2 regions of the Kocuria kalidii genome follow, and region 1 is predicted to be linked to the other one. Evidence: predicted binding sites of a transcription regulator. Region 1 holds the regulator's gene; the other holds the start of a gene.
What was found. The regulator LexA, encoded in region 1, represses DNA repair genes until DNA is damaged. The targets are predictions, from matches to a motif close to TCGAACANNTGTTCGA.
Positions count from the first base shown of each region.

Region 2: ACH9D3_RS01050 (DUF6504 family protein) is a predicted target of LexA. The motif match lies at 7,075-7,090, and genes of this name have one in related genera.

Region 1 covers NZ_JBISWJ010000033.1:25,778-41,194, reverse strand. Annotated here, with positions in the region: gene hflX (GTPase HflX) at 1-679, shown strand, start outside; gene ACH9D3_RS05530 (helicase C-terminal domain-containing protein) at 684-2,762, shown strand; gene lexA (transcriptional repressor LexA) at 2,881-3,660, opposite strand; gene ACH9D3_RS05520 (LysM peptidoglycan-binding domain-containing protein) at 4,005-4,433, shown strand; gene ACH9D3_RS05515 (histidinol-phosphate transaminase) at 4,656-5,759, shown strand; gene hisB (imidazoleglycerol-phosphate dehydratase HisB) at 5,904-6,527, shown strand; gene hisH (imidazole glycerol phosphate synthase subunit HisH) at 6,524-7,291, shown strand; gene ACH9D3_RS05500 (hypothetical protein) at 7,288-7,449, shown strand; gene priA (bifunctional 1-(5-phosphoribosyl)-5-((5-phosphoribosylamino)methylideneamino)imidazole-4-carboxamide isomerase/phosphoribosylanthranilate isomerase PriA) at 7,506-8,258, shown strand; gene ACH9D3_RS05490 (SseB family protein) at 8,255-9,109, shown strand; gene ACH9D3_RS05485 (DUF1844 domain-containing protein) at 9,159-9,572, opposite strand; gene ACH9D3_RS05480 (DUF503 family protein) at 9,657-9,953, shown strand; gene infC (translation initiation factor IF-3) at 10,288-11,295, shown strand; gene rpmI (50S ribosomal protein L35) at 11,453-11,647, shown strand; gene rplT (50S ribosomal protein L20) at 11,742-12,131, shown strand; gene ACH9D3_RS05460 (TrmH family RNA methyltransferase) at 12,146-13,060, shown strand; gene ACH9D3_RS05455 (NUDIX domain-containing protein) at 13,065-13,517, shown strand; gene ACH9D3_RS05450 (MarR family transcriptional regulator) at 14,128-14,589, shown strand; gene ACH9D3_RS05445 (hypothetical protein) at 14,664-15,230, shown strand; gene ACH9D3_RS05440 (ester cyclase) at 15,278-15,417, opposite strand, start outside.
Region 2 covers NZ_JBISWJ010000008.1:18,409-33,825, reverse strand. Annotated here, with positions in the region: gene ACH9D3_RS01085 (tartrate dehydrogenase) at 1-732, shown strand, start outside; gene ACH9D3_RS01080 (hypothetical protein) at 759-1,334, opposite strand; gene ACH9D3_RS01075 (EamA family transporter) at 1,592-2,533, opposite strand; gene ACH9D3_RS01070 (aminotransferase class I/II-fold pyridoxal phosphate-dependent enzyme) at 2,532-3,944, shown strand; gene ACH9D3_RS01065 (MOSC domain-containing protein) at 4,040-4,612, shown strand; gene ACH9D3_RS01060 (TIGR03885 family FMN-dependent LLM class oxidoreductase) at 4,743-5,711, opposite strand; gene ACH9D3_RS01055 (fumarylacetoacetate hydrolase family protein) at 5,787-6,626, opposite strand; gene ACH9D3_RS01050 (DUF6504 family protein) at 6,690-7,013, opposite strand; gene ACH9D3_RS01045 (GNAT family N-acetyltransferase) at 7,317-7,820, shown strand; gene ACH9D3_RS01040 (pyridoxamine 5'-phosphate oxidase family protein) at 7,846-8,238, opposite strand; gene ACH9D3_RS01035 (SOS response-associated peptidase family protein) at 8,262-9,101, opposite strand; gene ACH9D3_RS01030 (lipoate--protein ligase family protein) at 9,140-9,856, opposite strand; gene ACH9D3_RS01025 (nucleosidase) at 9,901-10,470, opposite strand; gene ACH9D3_RS01020 (MsnO8 family LLM class oxidoreductase) at 10,791-11,798, opposite strand; gene sufU (Fe-S cluster assembly sulfur transfer protein SufU) at 11,880-12,344, opposite strand; gene ACH9D3_RS01010 (SufS family cysteine desulfurase) at 12,458-13,741, opposite strand; gene ACH9D3_RS01005 (hypothetical protein) at 13,825-14,202, opposite strand; gene ACH9D3_RS01000 (ArsI/CadI family heavy metal resistance metalloenzyme) at 14,416-14,874, shown strand; gene ACH9D3_RS00995 (FG-GAP repeat domain-containing protein) at 15,122-15,417, shown strand, end outside.

The DNA.
Region 1 (15,417 bases):
CGGCTACACCAACGCGGGCAAGTCCTCGCTGCTCAACCGGCTCACCGACGCCGGCGTGCTCGTCGAGAACGCCCTGTTCGCCACCCTGGACCCCACCGTCCGCCGCGCGCAGACGCCGGACGGCATCGGCTACACGCTCGCGGACACGGTCGGCTTCGTGCGGTCGCTGCCCACGCAGCTCGTCGAGGCGTTCCGCTCCACCCTGGAGGAGGTCGCCGACTCCGACCTCGTCCTGCACGTGGTGGACGCCTCGCACCCCGACCCGGAGGGCCAGATCCGCGCCGTGCGCCAGGTCTTCACGGACATCGACGCCCAGAACATCCCGGAGATCATCGCGCTGAACAAGGTGGATGCGGCCGACCCCTTCGTGGTCGAGCGGATCCGGCAGCGCGAGCGCAACGTGGTCGTGGTCTCGGCCCGCACGGGCGAGGGCATCGAGGAGCTGCGGCAGCGGATCAGCGAGTCCATCCCGCGTCCGGAGACGGTGCTGGACCTCCTCGTCCCTTACCAGCGCGGCGACGTGGTCAGCCGCCTGCACGACTGGGACGCGGAGATCCTGCGCACCGAGCACCTGCCCGAGGGCACGCACCTGCTCGTGAAGGTCCGCGAGGACCTCGCGGCCGAGCTCGCGGAGTTCGCCCCCGAGCACGCTCCCGGCTTCGGCGCCGAGAGCGCCTGAGCCCGTGCCGGCCGCCTTCGTGGACGAGTCCGGGCAGGACGTCTCCGGGGTGCGCCCCGAGACGCTGCCCGGGGCGCAGGACGCGCTGGCCCTGCTCGACACCGCCGTGACCGCGATGGGCGGGCAGGTGCGGGACGGGCAGCGCCTGATGACGGCCAAGGTGGCCGAGGCCCTCGACCGCGGGCGACACCTGCTGGTCCAGGCGGGCACCGGCACCGGCAAGTCCCTCGCGTACCTGGCCCCGCTCGTCGAGCACGCCCAGCACGCCGACAAGCCCGTGGTCGTGGCCACCGCGACGCTGGCCCTGCAGTCGCAGATCGTGGGACGGGACGTCCCGCGCCTGCTGGCCGCCCTCGAGGGCGAGCTGGAGCGGGACGTGGACGTGGCGCTGCTCAAGGGCCGCAGCAACTACGCGTGCCTGCACAAGCTCGAGGGCGGCTATCCCTCCGACGACGATCCGGGAGCGCTCTTCGCCCTGCCCGACGCCGCCCCGCACCCCGGTGCCCCGCAGCCGGAGGCCGCCGAGAACCCCGGGCGGCTCGGCCAGGAGGTCCAGCGGCTGCGCGAGTGGGCCCGGTCCACCGGGACGGGGGACCGGGACGAGGTGCTCCCGGGCGTCAGCGACCGCGCCTGGCGTCAGGTGTCGGTCACGGCCAAGGAGTGCCTGGGGCGCAGTTGCCCGCTCTTCGAGGACTGCTTCGCCGAGCTCGCGAAGCAGCGCGCCGGCGAAGCGGACATCGTCATCACCAACCACGCCCTGCTCGCGATCAACGCGTTCGAGGGGATCACCGTGCTGCCGGAGCACGACGTCGTGGTCATCGACGAGGCCCACGAGCTCCAGGACCGGGTGACGGGCGCCGTCACCGGCCAGCTCTCCGCGGCGATGGTGCGCTCGGCGGCCGCGTCGGTGCGCAAGCACACCTCCGCGAGCCCCGACTCCCTCACGGCCGGGGCCGCCAATCTCGAGGCCGCCCTGATGGGCGCGCCGGCCGAGCTGCTGCACCGGGGCCTCGAGGACGCCCAGGCGGCGGCGGTGGCCCAGATCCGGGACGCCGCCCGCACCGTCATGACCGAGTCCAAGGCCGGTGCCGGGGAAAAGGACGGGGACGCCGGCCGGCAGATGGCCCGCTCCCGGGTGAGCGACGTCCTCGACCTGGCCGAGCGGATCCTCGCCGCCGACGAGCACCGTGAGGTGCTGTGGATCTCCCGGCAGGGCGGCTGGGAGCCCGGCCGCGGCTACGTCGCCGCCGAGGACTCCGACCCGGCGACCCTGCACGTGGCGCCGCTGAGCGTGGCGGGCACCCTGCGGGAGGGTCTCTTCGACGGCCGCACCGTGGTCCTCACCTCGGCGACCCTGTCCGTCGGCGCGTCCTTCGACTCCGCCGCCGGCGCCCTGGGACTCCGGGGCGAGGGCGCCCCGCGCTGGGAGGGCGTGGACGTCGGCAGCCCGTTCGACTACCCGAGACAGGGCATCCTCTACCTCGCCAAGCACCTGGAGAAGCCCGGCCGCCGCCTCACCCCGGCCCAGCTGGACGAGATGCTGGCGCTGCTCGAGGCCTCGCGGGGTGGCGCCCTGGGGCTCTTCTCCTCCCGCCGGGCGGCGGAGGAGGCGGCCGAGGCCCTCCGCGCGCGCACCGACCTGCCGATCCTCTGCCAGGGGGAGTCCTCGCTGGCGGGACTCGTGCAGGAGTTCACCGACGACCCCGCGACCAGCCTCTTCGGCACGATGAGCCTGTGGCAGGGCGTCGACGTGCCCGGTGCCTCGTGCCGGCTGGTGATGATCGACCGGATCCCCTTCCCGCGGCCGGACGACCCGCTCGCGAGCGCCCGGAGCCGCGCCGCGGAACGGGCGGGCGGCAACGGGTTCATGTCCGTCTCCGCGACGCACGCGGCGGTGCGGCTCGCCCAGGGGACCGGGCGGCTCATCCGTGCCGGCGGGGACCGCGGTGTCGTGGCGATCCTCGACTCCCGGATCGCGACCGCCCGCTACGGCGGCTTCCTGCGGGGAACCCTGCCGCCGCTGTGGACCACCACGGACCGGTCCGTGGTGCTCGGGGCGCTGCAGCGCCTGTCCTCGGGCTGAGGACGAGTCCGCCGGGGGAGACCTGTCCCGGGGGAGACCTGCGCCGGGACGATCCGGGCCGGACGCAACGGCGCCCGGGCCCTCCGTCGGAGGGTCCGGGCGCCCGGGGTGCGGCGGGTCAGAGGCTGCGCAGCACCGAGACGACCTTGCCCATCACGGTGGCGTGGTCGCCGAGGATCGGCTCGTACCGCGTGTTCTGCGGCAGCAGCCAGGTGTGGCCGTCCCGCTGGCGGAAGGTCTTGACGGTCGCCTCGTCGTCGAGCAGCGCCGCCACGATGTCACCGTTGTCGGCGGCGCTCTGCCGGCGCACCACCACCCAGTCGCCGTCGCAGATCGCGGCGTCGATCATCGAGTCGCCCTTGACCCGCAGCATGAACAGCTCGCCGTGCCCGACCAGCTGGCGCGGCAGGGCGAGGACGTCCTCGACGGCCTGCTCGGCCGTGATCGGCCCGCCCGCGGCGATGTGGCCGACCAGGGGGACCATCGTCACGTCCGCGGAGGTGGACAGCTCGGCCACCGCGGAACGGGCGGCAGGGCGGGCGGAGCCGTCCGGCTCGGCCGCGCCGGCCCCGCGCGGCGGCTCGGAGGGCTCCGGTGCGGTGCCCCCGTGCAGCTGCAGGGGCGTGAGCACCTCCATCGCCCGCGGACGCTTGGGATCGCGGCGCAGGTAGCCCAGCTTCTCGAGCTGCGAGAGCTGGTGGGTGACGCTCGAGAGCGAGGCCAGGCCCACGAGGTCACCGATCTCCCGCATGGACGGCGGATAGCCGTGCTCGGCGATGGAGCGCTGGATGGCCTCGAGGATCGTGCGCTGCCGCACGGTGAGGCCGCGGCTGCGCGAGCGCGCTCCGGGGCGTGCCGTCCGCGCGCGGGCGTCGTCGGGAGTGGGGGGCTGGGCCATGGGAGCGTCGTCCTTTCCCGTCCGGCGGCCGGTGCCGCCGCCGGTGTGCGCGGACCCGGTTCCGATGTCGGACCCGGGTGGTTCCATGGGACCCGGTCGGCAGGCGCCGGGGGTTCGAAGCGCGCACCGGCCCGAGGCCCGAACATGCCCCCAGCCTAGGCGACACGCCGTGTGTCTTCAAACATATGTACGAGCGGTTGTCGACAGGGTTCGCAGACACGTGCTAGACATGGGTCATCGGTATTCGAAAGTATGTTCGATCGAATGCAGGCCCCGACGGGCCGTCGACCGGACCGGAGTTCGAGATCGCCCGCCCCGTGCGGGAACGTCAAGGAGTTCATGTCATGAGTGCCAGTGCCACCCTCAGCGCCGTCGTCGCCCGCCGCCGCGAGTCCGCAGGATCCGCCCGAGGCCTCGGCCGCGCCCTCCGGCGGGCCCGCCCCGCGCGCTCCGGCTCCCGCACCCCGCTGACCCTGACCCGCCGCGGCCGCCTCGTGTTCCTGGGACTGCCCGTCCTCGCCGGTTCCGCCGCCCTGGTCGTGCTGGCCGTGATCTTCCTCGTCCCGTCCACGGCCACCGCCACGAGCGAGCCCGTGCCGGGCTCCGGCACCGAGCAGACCACCGTGTTCCCCGGGCAGAGCCTGTGGGAGCTCGCCGTGACCGCCGACCCGGACCGGGACCCGCGGGAGGTCATGGACGAGATCGTGGAGCTCAACGACCTGGACAGCTCCGTGCTCGTGGCCGGCCAGCTCCTCGAGGTCCCGGCCGCCTGAGCCGCCCGCCCCGAGCAGGAGGCCAGGGCCCGCGCCGGCACAGGGCGCCGGAGCCGGCTGCCGGAGCAGAGGCCCGCCGGCGTGGTGGGCCATGGCCGGCGCAGCGGACGACGGCCGGTGCAGGGGGCGACGGCCGGAGCAGACAGGCGCGGCGGAAGGCCCGGCACGAGCCGGACGAGGTCCCTGGGCCGAGGCACCCGGCCGGAGCACTAAACTGTCCGGGTGACGCAGAACCTGGACCGACTCAACGCCCTCCCGCTCCGCGACGACCTGCGCGGCAGGACGCCGTACGGCGCTCCGCAGCTCGACGTCGCCGTGGCGCTCAACACCAACGAGAACACCCACCCGGTCCCGGCGGACGTGCACGCGGCGATCGTGCAGGAGGTCACCGAGGCGGCCCGGGCCCTCAACCGGTACCCGGACCGCGAGTTCACCGCCCTGCGCGAGGAGCTCGCCACGTACCTCGGCCACGGGCTCGGGCCCGGGAACCTGTGGGCGGCCAACGGCTCCAACGAGATCCTCCAGCAGATCCTGCAGGCCTTCGGCGGTCCCGGCCGCACCCTGCTCACCTTCGTCCCCACCTACTCGATGTACCCGCTGCTGGCCTCCGGGACGCACACCGGCTTCGTGGCGGGGGAGCGTGCGGCGGACTTCGGCCTGTCCACGGAGTCCGCGGCCGAGCAGGTGCGCCGGCACCGCCCGGACGTCGTCTTCCTCTGCTCGCCCAACAATCCGACGGGCACGGCGCTGGGCACGGACGTGGTCACCGCCGTGTACGAGGCGGGGGAGGAGTTCCGCACGGTCGTGGTGGTGGACGAGGCGTACGCCGAGTTCTCCCACGGCGGCACCCCCACCGCACTCACGCTGCTCGAGGGCCGGCCCCGCCTGATCGTCTCCCGCACCATGAGCAAGGCGTTCGCGCTCGCCGGCGCCCGCCTGGGCTACTTCGCGGCGGCGCCCGAGGTCGCCGACGCCGTACGCCTCGTCCGGCTGCCGTACCACCTCTCGGCCGTCACCCAGGCCACGGCCCTGGCGGCGCTGCGCCACTCGGGGTCGCTGCTGGCCAACGTGGAGGACATCAAGATGCAGCGCGACCGGATCGTCGACGAGCTCAAGCGGCTCGGGCTCGAGCCGGCCGAGTCCGACTCGAACTTCGTGTTCTTCGGCGGCATGGGGAACTCCCGGGCCGTGTGGGAGGCGCTGCTCGAGGACGGGGTGCTCGTGCGGGACGTCGGGATCCCCGGCCACCTGCGCGTCACCGCCGGCACCGAGGACGAGACCACCGCGTTCCTGACCAGTGTGGAGCGGATCGTCTCCGGCGGCTGAGGGACCCGGGGCCGGGGTCCCCCCGACCCGGATAGCATGGAAGCAGACCACCACCACCGGACCCGGGGCGCCGCCGCGCGGCCCGGACCGGTCCACCCGCGGCCCGCCGACGGCCGTGCCGCGCCCGCGAGGAGTTCCCACCGAATGAGCGACCAGACCACCACCCGTGCGCCCCGCCGCGCCACCCTGGAGCGGCGCACGAGCGAGTCCACGGTGTCCGTCGAGATCGACCTCGACGGCACCGGCGAGAACGACATCGACACCTCCGTGCCGTTCTACGACCACATGCTGACCGCCCTGTCGAAGCACTCGCTGATCGACATGCGGATCCGGGCGACCGGCGACACCCACATCGACGTCCACCACACCGTCGAGGACACCGCGATCGTCCTCGGCGACGCCCTGCGCCGGGCGCTGGGCGACAAGGCCGGGATCCGCCGCTTCGGCGAGGCCACCGTCCCGCTGGACGAGGCCCTGGCCAACGCCGTGGTCGACATCTCCGGCCGGCCCTACGCGGTGCACACCGGCGAGCCGGAGGGCCAGCAGTACCACCTCATCGGCGGGCACTTCACCGGCTCCATGGTCCAGCACGTCTTCGAGTCCCTGGCCCACCACGCCGGCATCTGCCTGCACGTCACGCTGCTGGCCGGCCGGGACCCCCACCACATCGCCGAGGCCCAGTTCAAGGCCCTGGCCCGCGCCCTCCGTCAGGCCGTGGAGCCCGATCCCCGGGTGCGCGGCATCCCGTCCACGAAGGGAGCCCTGTGAGCACCGACGGCACCGCCACGACCGACGGCGGCACCCGGCCGACCGTCACGGTCCTCGACTACGGCGCCGGCAACGTGCGCTCGGCCGTGCGCGCGCTCGAGGCCGCCGGCGCGGACGTGGTCCTCAGCGCCGACCCCGAGGCGGTGCTCGACGCCGACGGCCTCGTGGTCCCGGGCGTCGGGGCCTTCGCCGCCGTGATGGACGGACTGCGCTCCGTCGACGGGCTCCGCCTCATCGGCCGACGACTGGCCGGCGGCCGCCCCGTGCTGGGCATCTGCGTGGGCCTGCAGGTCCTCTTCGAGTCCGGGGTGGAGCACGGCCAGGAGGCCGAGGGCATGGGCGAGTGGCCCGGCGTCGTCGAGCGCCTCAAGGCCGACGTGGTCCCGCACATGGGCTGGAACACGGTGGAGCCGCCGGAGGACTCGGTGCTCTTCCGGGGGATCGAGGACGAGCGGTTCTACTTCGTGCACTCCTACGGCGTGCAGGCGTGGGACTTCCCGCAGAGCATCGAGAAGATGCGGCCGCCGCAGGTCACCTGGTCGGACCACGGCGGGCGGTTCGTCGCGGCGGTCGAGAACGGCGCCCTGTGCGCCACCCAGTTCCACCCGGAGAAGTCCTCCGAGGCCGGCATCCGGCTGCTGCGCAACTGGCTGGGCACCCTGCCGCGCACGGGTCGCCTGGACCACCTCAAGGCCGGCGACCCCCTGGGCGGGGACACCCTGGCCGGCCGGCCCACGCTGGCGGACCAGGACGGCGCCGCGTGAGCTTCGCCGTCGTCGTCATGGTGCTCGGCGCGTTCGTCGCCGGAGGCGCCATCTCCTTCCACCAGCAGGCGAAGCCCCGCTGGACGGTCGTGCTCCTGGCGCTGACGGCCGCCGCCATGGTGGGCTACGGCTGGTACGCCTGGTTCCAGGGCCGCTGAGCACCCCGCCCTCCTGTCCGAGACCCCGAACCCCGAACCCCGAGAAGGAAGACCCCATGTCCCCGAGCGAGACCCCCCGCCTCCAGCTGCTGCCCGCCGTCGACGTCGCGGACGGCCAGGCCGTGCGCCTCGTCCAGGGCGAGGCCGGCTCCGAGACGGGCTACGGCGACCCGCTCGAGGCCGCCCTCGCGTGGCAGGAGGCCGGCGCCGAGTGGATCCACCTGGTGGACCTCGACGCCGCCTTCGGCCGCGGCGACAACATCGACGTGCTGCGCCGCGTGGCCGCCGAGCTCGCGCTGAAGGTCGAGATGTCCGGCGGCATCCGCGACGACGCCTCGCTCGAGCGGGCCCTGTCCCTGGACCCCGCACGGATCAACCTGGGCACCGCGGCCCTCGAGAACCCCGAGTGGACGCAGAAGGTCATCGCCGAGCACGGCGACGTCATCGCGGTGGGCCTCGACGTGCGGGGGACCGTCCTCGCCGCCCGCGGCTGGACCCAGGAGGGCGGCGACCTCTGGGAGGTCCTGGACCGCCTCGAGGAGCACGGCTGCGCCCGCTACGTCGTCACCGACGTCACCAAGGACGGCACCCTCAAGGGCCCCAACCTCGGGCTGCTGCAGGAGGTCGCGACCCGCACCGACAAGCCCGTGGTCGCCTCCGGGGGCATCTCCTCCCTCGACGACCTCGCGGCCCTGCGCACCCTCGTGCCCTCGGGCGTCGAGGGAGCGATCGTGGGCAAGGCCCTGTACGCGGGCCGGTTCACCCTGGAAGAGGCCCTCGACGTGGCGGGCCGGCCGGGAGCCCTGTGACGGAGCGGCCGCTGCCCGCCCACATCGCCGCCCAGCTCGCGGGGGCGGGCGGCACCGAGGACACCGGCGGCCAGGCCTGGGCCGGTCGCGACCTGGGGGAGGGCACCAGCCACACCCACCGCTTCCCCGACGACGACGGCGCCGCCGCCCCGGCCGTCCTGCAGGCCCTCGACGCCCTGCGCGCCGGGACGGGGGACGAGGCCTCCGTGGTCGCCGCGCTCGTGGGGACCCGGGTGTTCGTGCCCGTCGTGGCGGAGGTCTCCGCCTCGACGCTCACGCCGGACGGTCTCGTGGCCGACAAGGAGGCCGACATGGCGCTCGTGTCCCTGCGTGCCGCGGACGGCCGGCAGGTGCTGCCCGTGTTCACCTCCACGGCGGCGCTCGCGGGCTGGCACGGCCAGGCCCGGCCCGTGGCCACGGACGTCCGCCGGGCCGCCGTGGCCGCGGTCAAGGACGGTACCCAGCTGCTCGTCCTGGACCCCGGGACGGACCTCCCCTTCGCCGTGCGCCGCCCCGCCCTCTGGGCACTGGCCCAGGACAGGCCCTGGACGCCCTCCTACCGCAGCCCGGCGGTCGCGGAGGCCGTCCGGCGCTGCGCCGGCGGACTGCCCGGCGTGCTCGCCGTGGGCACGGCTCCCGGGGACGGGGTGGCCGTGCGCGCCGCGGACGGAGCGGTCGTCCAGGGCGGCGGGGCGGGGCCCGAGCTCGCGGTCGTGCTGTCCCTGCGGGCCGGCCTGGACCGGGCGCAGCTGGACGACGTCGTCGCCCGCTTCCAGGCCCGGCTCGGCGTCGAGCCGGCCCTCGCGGAGGACGTGGACTCGATGCAGCTGCGGCTCACGACGGCGGGCTGACCCGGGGGCACCCGGACCGGCCCGCGTCGGACGGTGCGCCGGCGTCCGCTCAGTTCACCGGTCCGGTGAACTTCTCGCCGGGGCCCGCGCCCGGGGCGTCCGGGTAGCGCGATGCCTCGCGGAACGCGAGCTGGAGGGTGCGCAGGCCGTCGCGCAGCGGAGCGGCGTGCTGCGAGCCGATCTCCGGGGCGGCGGCGGTCACGAACCCGGCCAGCGCGGTGATCAGCTTGCGGGCCTCGTCGAGGTCCTTGAGCTCGTCGGCGTCCTCGCCCGCGGCGAGACCGCACTTCACGGCGGCCGCGCTCATGAGGTGGACCGCCGCGGTCGTGATGACCTCGATGGCGGGCACCTCCGCGATGTCGCGCATCTGCTCGTCGACGGCCTGGACCGTCTCCCGGGGGATGTCCGCGCCGGAGCGTGCGGCGTCGTCGTCGTCGAAGCGGAAGGTGTGCTCGGAAGTCATGGTCCAACTCTGCCACACCGCCGGGGACCGCCCGGCCTATCCTGCAGGGAGGGCCGGACCCGGCCGGAAGGAGGCGAGGGCGCCGTGTGGATCGGGTGGATCGAGTTCGACGTGCTCCTGGGGGACGTCCACTCCCGCAAGGGCAAGCGCTCCGTGGTGCGGCCGCTCGTGGCCGAGCTGCGCCGCCGCTTCCCGGTGACCGCCGCGGAGGTCGGCCACCTCGAGCTGCACCGCCGGACCCTGGTGGGCACCGCCGTGGTCGCGGCGGACGCCGCGCGCATCGTCGAGGTGCTGGACGAGGTCGAGCGCTTCGTGGCCGCCCGGCCGGAGACGGAGCTGCTCTCGGCCCGCCGGGCCCTGCACACCACCGAGGACGAGTGAGACGCCGGTGTGACCGTCGTTTCCCGAACCCGCCGCCCATGGGCTAGGATGGTCCGCAGTGTGCAAGTGGAGGAGACTCCCACCCGCGCCGGCCACGGAGCCCGAGCCTCTCGGAGGACCGGCCCACGGCTGCCGGGTCCGCGACGACATCGTCCGCACGACGGCACGGCCGGGACATCCCGCGTCCGCTCCGTCATGCAGCGCGTCACCCCATGGGTGCCGCACCGATGAGCCTCCGCTTGCCGACCGCAGCGGGGGCTTTTGTTCGTTGCGGACCGGACCATGAGGTCCCCGGAGACCTCCGGGCGATCACGCAGAACTTCAGGAGCACGGCATTAGCGATCCACGAATCAATGACAGAATCCGAGTCCCCGAAGTCCGTCTCGTCGGACCCGCAGGCGAGCAGGTCGGCATCGTCCGCGTCGAGGACGCACTGAGGCTGGCCCGCGAATCGGATCTCGATCTGGTCGAGGTGGCGCCCAACGCCAAGCCGCCGGTGGCCAAGCTCATGGACTTCGGCAAGTACAAGTACGAAGCCGCCGTCAAGGCCCGGGAGTCGCGCAAGAACCAGACGAACACGGTCCTCAAGGAGGTCCGGTTCCGGCTCAAGATCGACACCCACGACTACGAGACCAAGGTCGGCCACGCCAAGCGGTTCCTCGGGGCCGGCGACAAGGTCAAGGCCATGATCCAGTTCCGCGGCCGCGAGCAGCAGCGCCCCGAGATGGGCGTCCGCCTGCTCGAGCGCTTCGCGAACGACGTCGCGGAGGTCGGCGCGGTCGAGTCGAGCCCCCGGGTCGACGGCCGCAACATGGTGATGGTCGTGGGCCCGCTGAAGAACAAGGCCGAGGCCAAGGCCGAGGCGCGCCGCCAGAAGCAGCGCGACGAGGCGAAGGCCGACAACGAGCGCAAGGCGAAGGACAAGGTCGACACCTCCTCCGCCGCGCCCGTGACCCAGTCGATCGGGGACGCGTTCCCGGCCGAGCTGCGCGACCGGGCCGGGCAGGCCGAGGAGCCGGTGCAGCAGCAGGCACCGGAGCCCGAGGTCGAGGAGACGGCACCGGCCCCGGAACCCGAGGTCGTCGAGACCCCGGCGCCCGCGGCCCGGGAGACGGCACCCGACCCCGAGGTCGTCGAGACCCCGGCGCCCCAGGCCGCCCCGGAGCCCGAGGTCGAGGAGACGGCACCGGCCCCCGAGCCCGAGGTCGTCGAGACCTCGGTGCCGAAGGCCGCCCCGAAGCCGCCGGCTCCCCAGGCCCCTGCGCCTCAGGCCCCGGCGGCGACGCCGAAGGCACCCCGCCCCGGTCCCAAGCCGGGCGCCAGGCCCGGGCCCCGGGCCTGAGCCCCGCAAGGACTTCCGCGCGAGCGGAGCAGTACTGACAACGCCCCGCGGGGCGCAGCCGGCCCCGGCTGCGCCCGGGGGCGCCGAAGAGGTGCGACGGACGTCGTCGTGCCCTCCGGTGGCCACCACCGGAAGAATCGTAAGGAGAGCGGCCCACATGCCGAAGATGAAGACCCACAGCGGGGCGAAGAAGCGCTTCAAGCTCACCGGTACCGGCAAGGTGAAGCGCCAGCAGGCCAACCGCCGCCACTACCTGGAGCACAAGTCCTCCCGGCTGACCCGTCGCCTGGCCTCCGACCAGATCGTGGCCCCCGGCGACGCCAAGGTCATCAAGAAGATGCTGGGCAAGTAGTCCCCTCGCATCCTCCGGGGAGCCAGCCTCCCCGCCCCGCACAGATTTGACCTCCCGGGCCCACGGTCCGGGACCGAAGTGAAGGAGTACACACGTGGCACGTGTGAAGCGGGCGGTCAACGCCCACAAGAAGCGCCGGGTCGTCCTCGAGCAGGCCTCCGGCTACCGCGGCCAGCGCTCGCGCCTGTACCGGAAGGCGAAGGAGCAGGTCACCCACTCGTTCGTCTACAGCTACAACGACCGCCGGAAGCGCAAGGGCGACTTCCGCCGGCTGTGGATCCAGCGCATCAACGCCGCGGCCCGCGCCAACGGCCTGACCTACAACCGCTTCATCCAGGGCCTCAAGGCCGCTGAGGTGGAGGTCGACCGCCGCATGCTCGCCGAGCTGGCCGTCAACGACGAGAAGGCGTTCGCCGGCCTCGTCGAGATCGCCAAGAAGGCCCTGCCGGAGGACACCTCCGCGCCGCGCGAAGCCGCCGCCTGATCCCAGTCGGAGCAGTGAACCTCACGGAGCGCCTGGCCGCCCAGCCGATGTCCAACCCCCGAGCCGATCGGGTCCGGGACGTCGCGGGACTGGCCGGGCGCTCCGCGCGTGCCAAGCGGGGACTGTTCCTCGCCGAGGGCCCGCAGAACGCCCGTGAGGCCCTCGCCCGGCACCTCGGGTCGCCCTGCGTGGACGCCGTGTACGTCACCGAGGACGCCCTGGGCCGCCACCCCGACATCGCCGAGCTCCTGGAGCACGTCGCCGGGGACCGCTCCGTGTTCGTGCGCCTCGTGACGCGGGAGGTCCTCGCCGCCATGAGCGACGCCGTGACCCCGCAGGGCGTCGTCGCCGTGTGCCGGCCCCTCGACGCGGACCTCGGGACCGTGCTCGCCGCCGGGCCCCGGCTCGTGGCCGTGCTCGCCCGCGTGCAGGACCCCGGCAACGCCGGCACCGTGCTGCGGGCGGCGGACGCCGCGGGGGCGGACGCGGTGGTGCTCACCGCCGGCAGCGTGGACGTCTACAACCCCAAGACCGTGCGCTCGACCGCCGGCTCCCTCTTCCACCTGCCCGTGGTCGTGGGCGCCGACCTGCCCGCGCTGCTCGGCGCCGCCCGCGCCGCCGGATGCGGTGTGCTGGCCGCCGACGGCCACGGGGACGTCGACCTCGACCGGCTCCAGGACGCCTCGGCCGCCCGCGCCGCCGGTGCGGACGGCGTCGGCGCCGGCTACGACCTGGCGGGGCCCACCGTGTGGCTGTTCGGCAACGAGGCCCGCGGACTCTCCGCCGAGGAGAAGGCGCTGGCCGACCACCGCGTCGCCGTGCCGGTGCACGGCCGGGCGGAGTCCCTCAACGTGGGCACCGCCGCCACCGTCTGCCTCTACGCCTCGGCCCGCGCCCAGCGGCGGCCCGCGCCCGACGGCGGGCGCTGAGCCGATGACCGCGCCGCTGCCCGTCGCCTACCGCACCCAGGTGGTCGGCGCCGCCCTGCTCGACGACGCCGAGCGCCCCACGGCCTTTCTCGCCGCCCAGCGGGCCTACCCCGAGACCCTGCGGGGCCTGTGGGAGTTCCCGGGCGGCAAGCAGGAGCCGGACGAGAGCTGCGAGCAGGCCCTCGTGCGGGAGTGCGCCGAGGAGCTCGGCGTGGCCGTCGAGCTCCTCGCGGAGGTGCGCGGCCCGCACGCCCAGGGCTGGCCGCTCACGGACACCGCGGCGATGCGCGTCTGGACCGCCGTGGCGGCCGGCGGCCGCCCGGGGCCCGTGATGGGGGAGGACCACCTCGCCGTGCGCTGGCTCCCGCTGGGGGACGCCCGCGGCGCCCTCGACCTCCCCTGGATCCCGGCCGACCTGCCCATCGTGCACGCCCTGCTCGACCACCTGCGGACCTGACCCGCCGCTGCTGCCCCGTTCACTCCCTCTGTCACCGGATCCGGCAGAACGCACCGGCATCGCCTCGTCAGCGGCGGCTGCCGGTGGGCGAATCCGACTCCGTCACGAGGTCGTCGTTTCTCTCCCCACCGGCCCGGGTGCCCGTGCCTGCTCCGACAGGGTCCGCTCGACCGGGAGCGGCACCGCAGACGACCTCGTCGGCTGCCTCACGCGCGCTATCGCGCGACGGTTCGAACCGCAGGGGCCCAGACAGTCCGCGAGGAGAAGGTCCTCATCGCAGTCGCACGGGGAAGGACGAGCGCAGATGAGGCGATGAGACGCCATGTCAGCACGAGCATCGTCAGTTTCCGCCTAGCCCGTCTCGTGGCCGAGCGTGCGGCTTTGAATCGGGATGGATCGGACGTGTGGGCCTCCGGAACGAAACGCCTTCGACAGACCAGCTGATGGAGCACAAGTTATGGGTTGCGAGACGTCTCGTGAATAGGGCTCCCGATTCCCATTTCGGATGGAGTGGATGTGGGATTGCGCTTCCCCCAGGAATATTGATGGCCCTCTCGCCCACCCGCGCTTCAAGTGGTGAAGTCGCGTAAATGTGAAGTAGGGTAACGGTATGACGAATGCCACCCGAATCCTGGACCAGCTCCTTGAAGTCACCGTTGTGCTGCAGCAGGACATGTCTCGTGCCTTCGAGGGCACGGGATTGACCACGGCGCGCACTCATCTGTTGTGGGAGCTGCACCGGAGGGGGCCGTCCACCCAGCAGGCTCTGGCAGAGGTGTTGCAGGTCAGTGCCCGCAATGTCTCGGGTCTGGTGGATGCCCTGGAAGGGGCCGGGTATGTGCAGCGCCAGCCGCATCCGGGGGATCGGCGGGCGTTCTTGGTCACGCTCACCGACCGCGGGGCACAAGCCATGGCGAGGATGGAGGCCGAGCACCAGGAGTTGGCCCGGCAGCTGGTGACCGGGCTGGGCCCCGAGCAAGCGGGTGCCCTGGAGGAAGGGCTCGCGCACGTGCTGCAGCGACTGCACGGCGTGGTGGCCGAGGCTTCTGCCGGCGGGTCGGAGGCCGGGTGATGAGTGCGACCACGGCGGTGGTTCAGCAGTCTTGGCGGCGCCGAGCGGTCTATCTCGGACGGCGGGCCGTGCAGATGGAGATCGCCGTCTGGCGCAGCATCTACCGCTTCGTTCTCCGCCGGCCCCGGGTCCCAGCCGGGGCGATCGGGTTCACCTACCACCAGCCGGTGCTGCCCTTGCTGATCGGCTTCCTGGTCGCTTCGGCGATCGAGCTGGTGGCCGTGGATCTGCTGGTGAAGCAGTGGCCGCTGGTGCGCATCCCGCTGCTGGTGGTGGGCATCTGGGGGCTGCTGTGGATGCTCGGTCTGCTTCTCGGGTACCTCACTCGTCCCCATGCGGTGGGGCCGGAGGGCATCCGGGTGCGCGAGGGGGCGGAGATCGACATCGCGGTCCCTTGGGAGGCGGTGCAGTCTGTAGCCCGGGTGGAGCAGGTGAGCGAGGTGAGCAGGCCCGCCAAGATGGCCGATACCGCGGACGGCCGGGTTCTGTCCCTGTGGATGCAGCAGGCCACCAACTTCGAAGTCGTGCTGGCCCGACCGTTGCGGGTCCGGTTGCCGCAAGGAGTGGAGACGGTGGATGTGCTGCGGTTCCACGCCGATGAGGTCAAAGGCTTCATGTCCGCGGTGCGCCAGCACATCTGAATCCTGCGTCCAGGGTGCGGCCAGTGCCCGGGACGCTGCTTATTGCTTCAGCTCCTGGTGTTGCCGCCGGCGGGGGAGCCCTCGGGTGGGGGGGCGATGATCTGGTGCATCAGGGTCTCAATGTCCGAGGCGATCCACTCCTCGGCCAGGCGCCCGTCGGTCACCCGGTACAGCTCGATGCTGCCGT
Region 2 (15,417 bases), on a different contig from region 1:
AAGGCCGAGACCACCGAGCTGGACTGGGTCGTGGTCCGGGAGAACAGCGAGGGCGAGTACGCCGGACTCGGCGGGCGCAACCTCGCCGGGCGCGGACCCGGCAACGAGGTCGCCGTCCAGTCCTCCCTGTTCACCGAGAAGGGCTGCGAGCGGATCATCCGCTTCGCCTTCGACTTGGCCCGCACCCGGACCGTGCAGAAGGTCTCCAGCGTCACCAAGTCCAACGCCCAGCAGTACGGCATGGTGCTGTGGGACGAGGTCTTCGCCCGGGTCGCCGCCGACTACCCCGACGTGCAGACCGAGAGCGTGCTGGTGGACGCGATGAGCGCGAAGTTCGTCCTGCACCCCGAGGACCTCTCCGTGGTGGTGGCCTCGAACCTCAACGCGGACATCCTCTCCGACCTCGGCTCGGCCCTGGCCGGCAGCCTCGGCCTGGCCGCCAGCGCCAACCTCAATCCCGAGCGCCGCTTCCCCTCCATGTTCGAGCCCGTCCACGGCACCGCCCCGGACATCGCCGGGCAGGGCATCTCCAACCCGATCGGGGCGATCGCCAGTGCCGCGCTGATGCTCGACCACTTCGGCCTGCACGACCAGGCCCGCCGGGTGGAGGCGGCCATCGAGGCCACCACCGCCGCCGGGCACCTCACCCGCGACCTCGGCGGCACCGCCGGCACCGAGGAGGTCACCCGGGCGATCGTCGACGCCCTGACCGCCTCACCGGTCTCCGCCTGAGGCCCCGTCCGTCCCGGGTGGGACGGTCACCGGCAGGTGGCGCAGATCGCGCGCTCGATCAGCGTGGCGCTGCGCCGGTCGACCTCGTCCTCCACGAGTCTGCCGGGGGCATCCGGGTACCACCCGAGGTCGTCCCGCACGTCGGCGGTGACCGCCGATCCCGCGCCCCGGGGGACGACCCGGAAGACGGCCAGCAGGGGCAGGGCCCGCCAGCCGAACTCGGAGGCGGTGCCGCGCCGGCGGAAGACGACGTCCGAGCCCACCGCCACCTCGACGCTGCACGCGGCGGAGCGGACCTCCGGGCCGAGGTCCTCGAACGCCGTGCGGATCCGCTCGAGCGCCTCCTCCGGGGGCACCGGGCACGTCCACGCACGGGTCGCGGTGATGCGTGGACGGTTCGGGGGCCTGCGCGCCAGCCAGGGGACGACGAACCGCTGACCGAGCACCAGTGCGACGACGACGAGCGCCGCCGCTCCCAGTGCGAGCTGGGCCAGCGAGACCACGCCCCGCAGGAGGAGCTGGACCACGACGAGGACGACGACCGCCGACCCGGCGGAGCCGGCCAGCCGGTCCCATCCCAGGGTGGAGCGTCCGGCAGACACACGACCTCCTCTGCTGACCCGGACCACGGTGCACCGCGGCCGCCCTCCGTCGCTGTCATTCTTGCCCTCCGGCACCCGCGACACCAGATGTGCACCTGTAAAGGGGACAACTCCGCAGCACTGCCCGGGTCGGGAGCGGCGGGTGGGGCGTCCGGCTGGCCACGGCTACCTCCTCACCGCAGCGGCCGGGCCCCGCGGGTGGGGCCACCGGCTCTACCCGGGCCGTCGGCTCCGCCCGGGCCTGTCCGGGGACCGGCTCAGCGGGACGTCGGAACCCGCGCAGGACGCAGTCGCACGCGGACGGCGAGGCCGGCGCAGAGGACGACGGCCGCACCTCCGGCGACGGTGCCGGCCATGAGGTCCTCCCCCAGCAGGAGGGCGGCCCAGCCGATGCTCAGCACGGGCTGCACGAGCTGGATCTGGCTCACCCTGGCCATGGGGCCGAGACCCAGGCCGCGGTACCAGGCGACGAAGCCGAGGAACATGCTGATCACCCCGAGGTAGGCGAAGGCGGCCCACTGCCCCGGCGTCCCGGTGGGAGGCTGCTGGACCACCGCGAGGACGCCGAGGACCAGCATGACGGGCGAGGAGAGCACCAGGGCCCACGAGATGGTCTGCCAGGCGCCGAGCTCACGGGACAGCAGACCGCCCTCGGCGTAGCCGAGGGCCGCCGCCACGACCGCGCCGAGGAGCAGGAGGTCCACCCCGTGCAACCGGCCGGGGCTCCCCGACTGCGCCGAGGCGAAGACGACGGCTGCGAGCGCGCCCGCCGCCGACACGAGCCAGAACGCCCGCGGAGGACGCTCACCGGTCCGCAGCACCACGACGACGGCGGTGACCGCCGGCAGCAGGGCGATGACCACGGCCCCGTGACTGGCCGGAGCGGCGGTCATCGCGTAGGAGGTCAGCAGCGGGAAACCGGCCACGACCCCACCGGCGACCACTCCCAGACGGAGCCACTGGGCTCCGCGTGGCCGCTGCGACCGGGTCAGTGCCAGCGCGGCGGCAGCCAGGGCTGCGGCCACGACCGCCCGACCCGCGCCGACGAACAGCGGGGAGAGTCCCTCGACGGCGAACCGCGTGAGGGGGACCGTGAACGAGAACGCCGTCACCCCCAGCAGGCCCCACAGCAGTCCTGCCGTGAGCAGGGACGATATCGGTGGGTGGTCAATGGCGATAGCGCTACTCTTGGCTTCCATGGACCACGATAGCAGTTCGCGGATCGTCGACAGCCTCCGGGAGTGGATCGCCGCCGCCGCCCCGGGAGCGCGGCTGCCCTCCACCCGGGCGCTGGCCGCCCAGCACCAGGCCGGACCGGTGACCGTGCAGAAGGCGCTGCGCGTCCTGGCCGCCCAGGGTCTCGTCGAGACCCGCCCCGGTGCCGGGACCTTCGTGCGGGCGGTGCCCACCGCGAGACCCGCGGACTACGGCTGGCAGACGGCCGCGCTGCGCGCGCCCCGGTCGCCGCTCCGGACCGTGTCCACCGCGCTGCGCAGCACCCCGAACGACGTCATCGCCTTCCACTCCGGCTACCCCGATCGGGAGCTGCTGCCGGAACGGCTGGTGCGCTCCGCGCTGGGCCGGGCAGGACGCGGGGAGGCGGCCCTGTCCCGTCCGCCGGTGGTCGGGCTGCCGGAGCTGCAGTCGTGGTTCGCCCACGAACTGCGCACCGTCACTCCGGCCGGTGTCACTGCGCCCACGCCCCGCGACGTGATCGTGCTGCCCGGCACCCAGAGCGGGCTCAGCTCCGTGTTCCGCGCCCTGGCCGGCGCCGGAGGACCGGTGCTCATGGAGTCCCCCACGTACTGGGGGGCCATCCTGGCCGCCGCCCAGGCGGGGGTCCGCGTCGTGCCCGTGCCCAGCGGCGCGCACGGCCCCGACGCCGAGGAGCTGGCCCGCGCCTTCGAGGAGACCGGTGCCCGGCTGCTCTACGCCCAGCCGAACTACGCGAACCCCACGGGGGCGCAGTGGTCCGCGCCGCTGGGACGGCAGGTGCTGGACGTGGTGCGCGCGCACGGCGCCTTCCTGGTGGAGGACGACTGGGCCCACGACTTCGGGATCACCGGCACGCCGGTGCCCCTCGCCGCCCAGGACGACTCCGGTCATGTCGTCCACCTGCGCTCCCTGACCAAGAGCGTCTCCCCGGCCCTGCGCGTGGGCGCGGTCGTCGCCAGGGGCCCGGCCCGGGACCGCATCCTGGCCGACCGGGCCGCCGAGTCGATGTACGTCAGCGGTCTGCTGCAGGCGGCGGCCCTGGACGTCGTCACCCAGCCCGGGTGGCAGACCCACCTGCGCCGGCTGCGCGAGCAGCTGCACGCCCGCCGGGACCTGCTCCTCACCAGTCTGCGCGAGCACGCGCCCCGGGTGCACGTCGAGCACGTGCCGCGGGGAGGGCTGAACCTCTGGGCACGGCTTCCCGACGGCACCGACCTGCACCGGCTCGTCCGCGAGTGCGAGGCCGCGGGAGTGATCATCGCTCCGGGCACGGAGTGGTTCCCCGCCGAGCCCACCGGGCCGTTCGTCCGGCTCAACTACGCCGGCCCGCGCCCCGCCGCCTATCCGGACGGGGCGCGCATCCTCGGCGAGGTGCTCGCACACCAGCACGGCTGAGACCCGCGCCCCCGCGGCACGGGGTCCCGCCTATGCTGGGCCCGACGGCGGCGGCACGGCGCCGCGACGACGGACGCGGGAACGAGGGAGCGGACATGACGACGACCTACCGGTACGACGTGGAGGTCCTGCACCTGCTCGTGTCCCCGGCGCACGCCTACTTCGGCCGCGCCCGGGACGGCGCCGCGGACGTCCCCACCACCGATGCGGACCGGGTCGAGCTGGTGGCCGGCAAGGGTGTGGTCGGCGACCGGTTCTTCGGCAAGGCCGCGCACATGGACGCCGCGGTCACCCTGCTCGCCGTCGAGGCGCTCGAGGCCATGGCCGCGGACCTGGGCACGGCCCCCTTCGACCCGCTCCTGCCCCGGCGCAACGTGGTCCTGCGGGGCGCCCACCTGCCCCCGCTGCTGGGCGAGGAGTTCGCGCTGGAGTCCCGGGGTGCCCTCGTGCGGCTGCGGGCAGGGCGGCCGGCCCACCCCTGCGCCTGGATGGACCGGGTGCTCGCGCCGGGTGCGCACGCCGCCATGCGGGGGCGTGGGGGTCTGCGCTGCCGGCCGCTGTCCAGCGGCGCCCTGCACCGCGGGCCGGCCGTGCTGCACAGCCCGGTGCCGCTCGAGCCGGAGCAGGCCGGTGCGGCGGTGCTGCGGCCGCCGTCCCGGCTCCCGTAGCGCACGCCGGGCGACCCGTGCGGGAGGCCGCGCCTGCTCCGCGGGCCAGGCCCCGGGGACGGGCATGCCGTCGTTCCCCAGGGTGATCCCCTCGGGCTCCGCCCCGTGCCCTCCGCGCCGCGGCGGCGGCTCAGGGCTGCACCAGGCGGGGCAGCACCGCGTCCCCGAAGGCGTCGAGGAACCGGCCCTGCTCCTGCCCCACGTGGTGCAGGTAGATCTCGTCGAAGCCGAGCTCGGCGTACTCGTGCAGCCACTGGGCGTGCCGGCCGAGGTCGGCGGAGACGTTGACCGCCCCGGCGACCTCCTCGTCCCCGACGTCCTCCTGGACCGCCTTGCGCAGATAGTCCTGGGGTGAGGCGAGCTCGGCCATGGTCACGGGGTCGAAGACGTTGGTGCGCCACTGCTCGAAGGCGATCGCGCGGGCCTGCTCCGAGGAGGGCGCCCAGCTCAGGTGCACCTGCAGCGCGGCCCGGCCGGTGCCGCCGGCCTCGCGCCAGGCGTCGAGCATCCGGCGCAGGTCCTCGAGGGGCTGGTTGACCGTGATGAACCCGTCCGCCACGGGGGCGAAGCGGCGGGCCGTCGTCGGGGTGAGCGCGGCGACGAGCAGGGCGGGCGGCACCTCCGGCGGGTCCCAGACCCGGGCGCGGTCGGCATGGAACGGCTCCCGGCAGGACACCTCCTCCCCCGCGAGCAGCCGGCGGACGACGTCGAAGCTCCCCTCGAGGAACCGCTGCCGCTGCTCCTTGGCCGGCCAGTCCGGGGTGACGGCCCGCTCGTTGAGCTTCTGCCCGCTGCCCAGGGCCGCCCAGAGCCGGCCGGGGAACATGCGGGCGAGGGTGGCCGTGGCCTGGGCGGTGACCACGGGGTGGTAGCGCCGGCCCGGGGCGTGCACGAACCCGAACGGCAGGTCCGTGCCGGCCAGGGCCGCGCCCAGCCAGGAGAGGGCGAACCCGGAGTGCCCCTGGTGCGGTGACCACGGCTCGAGGTGGTCGGAGCACATGGCCGCACCGAAGCCGACCTGTTCGGCGTGCCGGACGTCGTGCAGCAGCTGCTCGGGAGGGATCTGCTCGTGGGAGGCGTGGAAGCCGATCGTCGCCATGGTGTCCTCGGGTCGAAGGCGGGAACAGGAAGTCGAGGGCGGGCACCGGGTCCGGAACGGGTGTCGCGGACCGGGTCAGCCGGCCGCCGCCCGGAGGTCCTCGGCGGGGGTGCAGACGTTGCGCAGCGCGCCGATGCCCTCGATCTCGGTGACGACCTCCTGGCCGTCGCGCAGCCAGATCCGGCGGGGCTTCCGGGCGAGGCCCACGCCGGCGGGGGTGCCGCAGGCCACGAGGTCCCCGGGCTCGAGGGTCAGGAACCGGCTGATGTACTCGACCAGCTCCACGGCCGAGAAGATCATCCGGTCGGTGCCGGAGTCCTGGTGCAGCACGCCGTCCACGGTGCAGCGGATCGCCAGTCCCGCCTCGGGGTCGATCTCGTCGGGGGTCACGACCACGGGACCCACCGGGGTGGTGCGGTCGAAGTTCTTGCCCTGGAACCACTCGGAGGTCCGGCCCTGCCAGTCCCGCACCGAGATGTCGTTCATGACGGTGTACCCGGCGATCGCGGCACGCGCCTGGTCGGGCGTGGCGTGGCGCAGGGGCGAGCCGACCACCACGGTGAGCTCGGCCTCCCAGTCGATCTTCTCGGACTCCTCCGGCATGGCGATGGGGTCCGTGGGACCGATCAGCGCGGTGGCGTACTTCGCGAAGATCGTGGGGTGCGTCGGGACCTCCTGGCCGACCTCCTCCGCGTGGTCGTAGAAGTTCAGACCGGCGCACAGGATCTTGCCCGGGCGCAGGACGGGGGTCGCCAGGTCCTCCGGGGCGGGGGCGGGACCCGGCTCCCCCGGCAGCCGCAGGTCGCCGCCGGCCAGGAGCGCCCCGACGTCGGGGACGGGAAGGTAGACGGTCCGGCCCTCCTCCTGCCGGAAGGCCTGGGTGGTGCCGTCGCGTCGCACGGTGCCGAGTCTCACGGGTGCTCCCTCACAGTCTGCGGTGCGGTCTCCGTCACCGAATCCTATGCACCCCCGAGGGGCCTATGCACAGCGCACCACCTGCGCCCCCGTGGCGCTCGTGGCCGCGAGCAGCCGCCAGCGCCCGGTGTCGAGGGTGTGGACGAGCTCGAGGGTCAGCAGCTCGGAGCGGACGTTCAACTGGACCTGGACCCGCCACATCTGCTGGTCCACCGCCCCGATCCCGTGGTCCTTGGGCAGCCGCGCGTCCTCGGCCCACCACGCCCGGCGCTCGTACCAGCGGACGGGGTCCTGTGCCACCAGGTAGTTCCGTCCGCGCCAGCGCACACCCACCGGCATCCCGTCCGTGTCGCAGTCCACGTCGACGCTCTCCGTCAGAAAACCCACGACGGCTCCTCTCTCCCTCGGCCGGCGCCCGTTCCGCGGGACGCCCTGTTCCCCTGGAAGCTAGAACACCTGTACGACACGCTAACTCCCACAGGGGCTGAGAAGGAACACGTGTTCCCCGAACTGTTTCTGCCGGAGAACTGTATTCGCTTTTGCAACGCACGGTCCGGAAGCATGGACAAGCCCAACGAAATGGATACGCTGAGTGCACGGAGGGCTTGCCCCGCGAGACCCGCCCGGACGTCCCCTGTCCCCTCGTCCGCCCCGCCGGAGCAGCCGGCGCCGACATCACGGAGGCCTCCCATGACCGGAAACATCACGCTGATCGCCCACACCGCGGCGAACAAGAAGACACCAGCGGTGGACCTGCGGCCGGCAAGCCCGGAGGACGCCGAGAGCCTCGCCCAGCTCTACTACTCCTCCTACGAGCAGGGCGGGGTCTCCAGCCTGGACGAGGCCCGCGAGGTCGTCCGGGGCGTCTTCGACGGGAAGTACGGCCCCTTCCTGCCCGACGCCTCGCCGGTGGTGGTCGACGACGACGGGACCGTGGTGGCCGCGGCCCTGGTCCTGGCCCGGCGGATCGGTGACGACCTCCCCGACGTGCCCTACATCTTCGAGCTGTTCACCGCGGCCTCCCGCCGACGTCAGGGACTGGCCGAGCAGCTCGTGCGCTGCGCCATCGGCACCCTCTTCGACAACGGCTACGACCAGGTCTGCCTGCGGATCTCCGAGGACAACGCGGCGGCGCTCGCGCTCTACCTGACGCTGGACTTCAACCGGTGGGCCCCCGAGACGGACTACGTCTGAGCCCGACCCGCCCTCTCCGGCCGGGTCAGAGGGCGAGCTCCTCCCGGACCGGGGGCTCGGCCGCGACGTCGACGAACCGCGCCCAGGTCGGGCGCACCGCCACGAGCCGGGTGCTGGGCTTGCCCGTGGCCCCCGGGTGACGGGACTCCAGCACCTCCCCGGCGTCCTGCGCGGCGGAGCCCTCCAGCACCGCGGCCTCGCCCTCGAGCTGGAACTCCTGACCCGCTCCGGAGACCAGCACGAGCGAGACCTGCGGGTCCGCGAGGAGGTTGGCGTACTTGCGGCTGCGCTCGTTCGTGCCGAAGACCAGCCGCCCGTCCCCGAGGGCTGCGAGATTCACCCACGCGGACTCGGGACAGCCTCCCCCGCTGTTGGTCGCCACGACCCCGCCGCCGTGGGCGCGGACGAAGTCGACGATCCGCCCCGCGGGCTCCCGGGGGCTCAGAACAGGCTCCGCTGCGGTTCCACGAGCTCCGGGGAGTTGTTGCGCACGTTGCCGACCGCGGGGTCCACCGGGTCGAGCACCCAGCGGGCGGCCGTCCGGTGCGCCTCGGACCGGACCATGTCCACGAGCTGCGGGGCGTCGGCCTCCCCCGGGCGCAGCCAGTCCCGCACGTGCTCGGGCGCGAGCGGGATCGGCATGCGGTCGTGCAGCTCGTGCAGCTCCGTGAGCACGGGGTGCTCCGCGGAGGGCTCCGGGGAGTCGGTGGTGAGGATCGAGCAGGACAGCAGCCAGGCGCTCCCGCCCTCGTCCCGCCCGGGCTGCAGGGCCGCGGAGTGCAGCTCCGTGCCCTCGGGGACCCGCCACCACTCGTAGATCCCGGCGAACCAGATGGTCTCCGCCGGGTCCGCCGGGTGGACGTAGTAGGGCTGCTTGCGCCCGCCCTTCCCGGCGCCGGGCTCCTTCTTCCACTCGTAGTAGCCGTTGGCCGGGACCGCGCACCGGCGGGCGCGGACCGCCTTGCGGAAGGACGGCTTCTCCAGGACGGTCTCCGACCGGGCGTTGAACATCCTGGACCCGACCGCCGGGTCCTTGGCCCAGCCCGGGACCAGCCCCCACCGGGCGACGTGCAGCTCCCGGACCAGCTCTCCGTCGTCGTCGCGGCCGTTCCCGCCCGCGAGGCGCTCCAGGACGATCGGCACGTCGGTGGTGGGCGCGGTGTTCCAGTTGGCCCGCAGCCGCGCGGAGTCGGCGGCGTCCCCGAGGCTCTCGTCCGGGACGGCCCCGGTCGCGGCCACGAGGTCACCCACGGCCCGGGCGATGACGTAGCGTCCGCACATCTGGTACCTCCTCGGTCTGCCCGGCCCGTGGCCGGGACTCAGTCGGTGAGCGGCCCGTACCCCAGGTACTCGGAGTACATGCCGTACACCTTGCGGATCCCGCGCTCGACGTCGGCCACGGTGGTGCCCGGGCGCAGGTCGTCCACGGCCCCCGCGGTCACGGGGTCCCAGTCCACGTCGAGCGCGGCGTAGACGTCGGTGAGCACCGAGCGGATGGGCTCGGCCTGCTCGACGACCAGCACGGTGCTGAAGTACCAGGCGCCCGCGACCACCCGCTGGGCGGTGCCGGCCAGCTTCACCTTCCGCCCCGGGGCCGACGACGACGCCGGGTGCGTCCCGTGCACGCTGTGCTCGCCGGCGCAGTACTCGCCGGGGATCTCGCCGACGTCGGCCTCGACCTCCAGCTCCTCCAGGGCGGCCACGATCATGTCGCCGAAGAGCCGGTAGCGGTCCTGGATGCCCGTGGTCGGGTCCTCGGCGGGTTCGAGGTGGTCCACGATCAGGCACCCGCCGTGGTAGGCCGCGGCCCGGCCGCCCACCCGGCGGACCAGCGGGGTGAACCCGCTCTCGCGGGCGGCCCGGGCGGCGTCGGCGAAGCCGGGGCGCAGCTCGTCCCGGCGGCCGAAGGCGACCGTGGGGGCCGGTTCGTAGAGGCGCAGGACCGGCCCGCTGCGGCGGACGTCGGCGAGGAGGGTCATGGCGCTCTCGTAGTCCTGCTGGGCGCCCAGGGACTCGCGCTGGCGGAGAAGTCTCATGCTGGTCCCAGTCTAGTGGCGGATCCGGACGGTCCTGCGGCGGGTCACGGCCGGGTGATCCCGCTGCCGCGGAACCACCGCCCGAGGGCCAGGGCACTGAGCTCGACCTTCTCGGCCCACGCGACCGCCTCCTCGTCGGCGGCGTCGGAGACGTGCTTGACCATCCGCAGCGGCACCCCCAGGTGCCGGCAGGCCACCGCGATCGCCCAGCCCTCCATGTCCACGAGGTCCGCCCGGGCGGCCAGGGCGTCCCGGGACGGTCCGCCGGCCACGAAGGAGTCCCCGGTGGCGAGGACGGGCCCGTCGCCGCCGAGCTCGATGACGTTGTCCACGGGGATCCCGGCCGCGCGCAGCAGCTCCTCGTCCACGTCCCGGTTGATGACCCGGGAGGGCTCGAGCACTCCGTGCAGCCCGCCCCTCAGGGCACCGGCGCTGCCGATGTTGAGCACCGTCAGCTCCGCCCGCCGCGCGGGGTCCGGGCAGCGGGTCAGCACCGCCTCGGTGGTGCGCACCGCCGCGGCCGACATCCCGACGCCCGTCAGGACGAGGTCGATGTCCTCCGGGAAGTACTTGGTCTCCAGGGGATGGGCGGCGAGAACGAGCAGCTGTGGCACCCCGCCACTCTATCGGCACTCGCTCGCCACCTCCTCCCCCGCCGCCTCCCCGCCGCTCTCCCGCCCACCGCGTCGCACTCCCGCCGCTCCCCCGCTGCTCCCCCGCTGCCTCTCGTCGCCGAGTCCCCACATGGTCGCCGGATCCCCATGGCGAATCGTGGGGATCTGCGGCTGCTCGGGGGACTCGGCGCCGAAGGATGGATCCACTGGGGGACTCGGCGGGACAGCAGGGCGTGAAAGCGCCGCGGCGAGCGGGATGGCGGGGCGGCGGGGCAGGACTGAGGGGCGGCGGGGCGGCAGCACCGCGGCGCTGGGAAAGGTCAGTCCCGGCGGGGGGCGAAGAGCGCGGCGAGCTGCCGGTCCGACGCCGCCCGGGCGTCGAGGTCGTACGCCCCGCCGGTCACGAGGAGCTCGTCCGCGCCGGTGTCCGCGACCAGCTGCTCCAGGCGGGCCCGGACCTCCGGGGGCGTGCCGTGGACCGAGTTCGCCAGGGCGTCCTCGACCAGGCTGCGCGTCCGGCCGGGGAGCCGGTCCAGCTCCGCAGGACGCACGGGCGCCAGGGGCGGGAACTCGCCCCGCGTCCGGGAGACGGCGAGCGCGAGGGCCTCGGGCAGGAGCAGCTCCCGGGCGGTCTCGCGGGTGTCCGCCACCGCCACGTTGGCCGAGACCAGCACGTGCGGCCGGGACCACCACGGCGACGGCCGGAACCGCTGCCGGTAGCGCTCCAGCACCGGGACGGCGCTGCCGGCGCCCTGGCGGAAGAGCGCCGGGCCGCCGAGGACGACGGCCAGTCCCGCCCGCGCCGCGATCTCCACCCCGGCGCCGGTCGCCAGGACGAAGACCGGTGTGGCGGCGTGGTTCCGGGGCCGGACGGTCACGGGCGCCGTGCCGGACAGGTGCTCGAGCAGTTCCGCGAGATCGTCCCCGAACCGGTCCGCGGCGTCCTTCCCGGTGCGCAGCGCGTCCCGGACGGCCGCGGTGAACCCGACCGAGCGGCCCACGCCGAGGTCGATCCGGCCGGGGTGCAGGGCTTCCAGGGTGGCGGCCTGCTCGGCGACCACGAGGGGCTGGTGGTTGGGCAGCATGATCCCGCCCGAGCCGATCCTGAGGCGCTGGGTCCGCGCGGCCAGCGCGGCCATCAGCACCGCCGGCGCGGAGCCGGCGATCCCGGGCACCGCGTGGTGCTCGGCGACCCAGAACCGGTGGTAGCCCAGTGCCTCCGCGCGCACGGCCCGGTCCAGGACGTGCGCGAGGTCCTCGGCCTCCGAGGAGCCGGCCCGGACGGCGGCGCGGTCGAGGAGGGAGAGCGGGACGTCGGAGAGGGGCATGTCCGGCTCAACCCCGGGGGGCGGAGGGGAATTCCGTGCCGGTGGAGCGGCGCTCCCGGCACCGCCCGGAGCCGCAGCCGTTCAGCCGGCGCGGCCGAGGGCCTCCTCGGCGGCGACCCAGCCGAGCATCGCGCACTTGACGCGGGCCACGAACCGGGACACCCCGGCGAAGGCGGCGGCGTCGCCGAGGACCTCCTCGTCGGGCTCCACGGTGCCGCGGGAGCGCAGCAGCTCCCGGAAGGACCCGATCAGCGCCCGCAGCTCGGAGCGCGTCATCCCGGGGGCGGCCTCGGCCAGCACCGAGGCCGCGGCCATGGAGATCGAGCAGCCCTCGCCCTCCCACGTGAGCCGTCCGACCACGGGCTCCGTCCCGGCGCCCGCGGGAGCGAGCTCGACGCGCACGGTGATCTCGTCGCCGCACGTCGGGTTGTACTGGTGCGACTCCCCGCTCCCGTGCCCCGGGTCCGGGGCGACCAGGCCCTCACCGGAGCGCCGCTTGGCGTGGTCCAGGATGACCTCCTGGTACAGCCCGTCCAGCGCGCTCACGGGTTCCTCCTCATGGCGGGTTCCTCCTCATGGGTTCCCCTTCCGGCGCTCGGGTGCTCCGGTGCCGTGCGGTCCGGTGCGGTGCGGTGCGGTCCGGTGCGGCGGCCACGGGCTCAGCCGGCCACGCGGAAGTAGGACCGGACCCCGGCGAGCTCGGCCAGGAACCGGTCGACGTCCTCGGTGGTGGTGTAGAGGTAGCCGCTGGCCCGGGTGGAGGCCGTCAGCCCCAGCGCCCGGTGCAGCGGCTGGGCGCAGTGGTGGCCCACCCGCACGGCGACCCCGGCGACGTCGAGGACCTGGCCGACGTCGTGGGCGTGCACCCCGTCCACGTCCACCGCTGCCAGACCCACCCGCGCAGTGCCCGGGGGCGGGCCGATCAGCCGGATCCCCTCGAGCTCGGCGAGCCCGCTCGCGAGCCGCTGCCCGAGCGCGTGCTCGTGGGCGGCGATCCGCTCCATCCCGACGTCCTCCAGGTAGCGCACGGCCTCGGCCAGCGCCACGGCCTGGGCCACCCGCTGGGTGCCGGCCTCGAAGCGGGTGGGGGCGGGCAGGTAGTGGGCGGTCTCCATCGTGACCTTGGTGATCATGGATCCGCCGGTGAGGAACGGGGGCATCGCGTCGAGCAGCTCGGTCCTCCCCCACAGGGCGCCGATGCCGGTGGGGCCGAGCATCTTGTGCCCGGAGAACACCGCGAAGTCCACGCCCAGGGCGGGGAGGTCCACGGACAGGTGCGGCACCGACTGGCAGGCGTCCAGCACGGTCAGCGCCCCGGCCGCCCGGGCCAGTCCCACCAGCGCCGCGACGTCGGTGATCGCGCCGGTGACGTTGGAGACGTGGCTGAAGGCCACCACCCGGGTCCGCTCCCCGACGACCTCGGCCGCCGCCCCGAGGTCGAGCGCCCCGGTGTCGTCGACGGGGATCCAGCGCAGGACGGCCCCGGTGCGCGCGGCCAGCTCCTGCCAGGGGATGAGGTTGGCGTGGTGCTCGAGCTCGGTGGTCACGATCTCGTCGCCGGGGCCCAGCCGGAACCGCCGCCCCGCCTCGCCCCCGCGTCCGGCCGTGGCGTTGGAGAAGGAGTAGGCGAGCAGGTTGATCGCCTCGGTGGCGTTGGAGGTCCACACCAGCTCGGTCTCGGCGCCGCCCACGAAGCCGGCCACGACCCGGCGCGCCTCCTCGTAGGCGTCGGTGGCCTCCACCGCCAGGGTGTGCGCCCCGCGGTGGACCGCGGCGTTGCGGTGCAGGTAGAACTCCCGCTCGGCGTCCAGCACGGCCAGCGGCTTCTGGGAGGTGGCCCCGGAGTCCAGGTAGACCGTCGGGGTGCCCGTCAGGAGCGGGAAGTCCTCGCGGATCCTGCGCACCTCGGCGTCGGTCAGGGACGGCTCGTGGTTTCCTTCCATGGCCGACACTGTACGTGCCGGGCCCGGTCCCGGGACGGCCGGGTGCCTCTCCGCGTCATGGGCGGGTCAGCGGTCCCGGGGTCTCATCCCCGGAGAAGACGCAACAGGAGTCCCACGCCGAGCAGCAGGGTCCCGGCCGCGGTGAGCGACCACAGCCAGCGGTACGGGGCGACGAGGGACCAGCGGTGCGGGTGGCGGGCGTGGTAGTAGACCGTGACCTCCGCCCCGGCCCCGGGGTCCGCGGGCGGTGGGCGCAGCCAGGGTTCTTCGTGGATCTCGTACCGGGTGGTGTACCAGCGCAACCGGTGCCGGCCGTCCTCGACCAGGTGCACGGCGACGGTCCTGACCCACCAGGCGTACAGGCACCGGACGAGCAGCGCGGCCACCAGCAGCGCCACTCCTGCCGTGAGGCACGCGCTGCTCACCACACCGGTGAAGGCCGTGTCGCTGAGCTCGGTCACGGAGCGAGCCTACGGGCTGCACGCCCCGGAGGGCCCGATCGGGGTCGTGTCCGCGCAGAGCTTCCGGCAGCAGCCGACCGGGCTGCCCCCGCTGCGAGCCCTCCGGCGGCGGCCGGGAGGAACATATTGACGAACGTCGATGCTGGTGGCACTATGTCACATAGACGGCTGTCGATTTGAATGAGCAGCCGTCCCACCCGGAAGGAGACCGTCATGTCCAGAGTCCAGCTCGCCCTGCGTGTGGCCGACCTCGAGCGCTCCATCGCGTTCTACTCCACCCTGTTCGGCACGGCCCCGGCCAAGCGACGCCCGGGCTACGCCAACTTCGCCGTCGCGGAGCCGCCCCTGAAGCTCGTGCTGCTGGAGGGGGAGCCCGGCGAGGACACCCGCATGGACCACCTCGGCGTGGAGGTGGAGAGCACGGCAATGGTCGACGCGGCCGCGCGCCGACTGGCCGACGCCGGCCTGGCCACCCGGCCGGAGGAGCAGACCACCTGCTGCTACGCCGTCCAGGACAAGGTCTGGGTGACCGGTCCGGGCAAGGAGCCGTGGGAGGTCTACACCGTCACCGCCGACGCCCGGCCCGACCTCGAGGGCCGCACCGACCGGGAGGCCTCCGCGGTGGACGGCGACGGCGCCTGCTGCCCCGCCGGCGCCGCACCGCAGCCCTGACACGCGGGCCGCAGGAGGCGTCACGGACGCGAAAGCCCTTGGTGAGCAACATGTTGCACGAGTAAACTGGCACTCTCAGCTGTTGCGCCTCGACCCCGGGACCTCGTTCCCGGGGTCACCGGTTCCCCGGTGGCACACCCTGCTCCCGGGGAACATCTCCCGGTCGACCGGGGGTCGACCGACGTCCCCGGCACATGCCACCTGCACCCGTGCCGACGAACCACCTCACCACTTCGGGGCCACCACCATGAAACACTCTCTCGTCTCCCGCACCCTCACCGGCGCATCGGTCACCGCGCTCGTCGCCGGCGGGCTCGCCGTGGCCGGTCCGGCCCACGCCGCGACCTCGCAGCCCATGTTCTCCTACGTCCAGGGCTGGCGCGTGGACCAGCACGTGCGCGAGCTCGCCGACGTCAACGGCGACGGCCGCGCCGACGTCGTCGGCTTCGGCAACACGGGCGTCCAGGTCGCCTTCGGCCAGGCCGACGGCACCTTCAGCACGCCGCGATCGAGCGTGCGCAACTTCAGCGCCGCCCAGGGCTG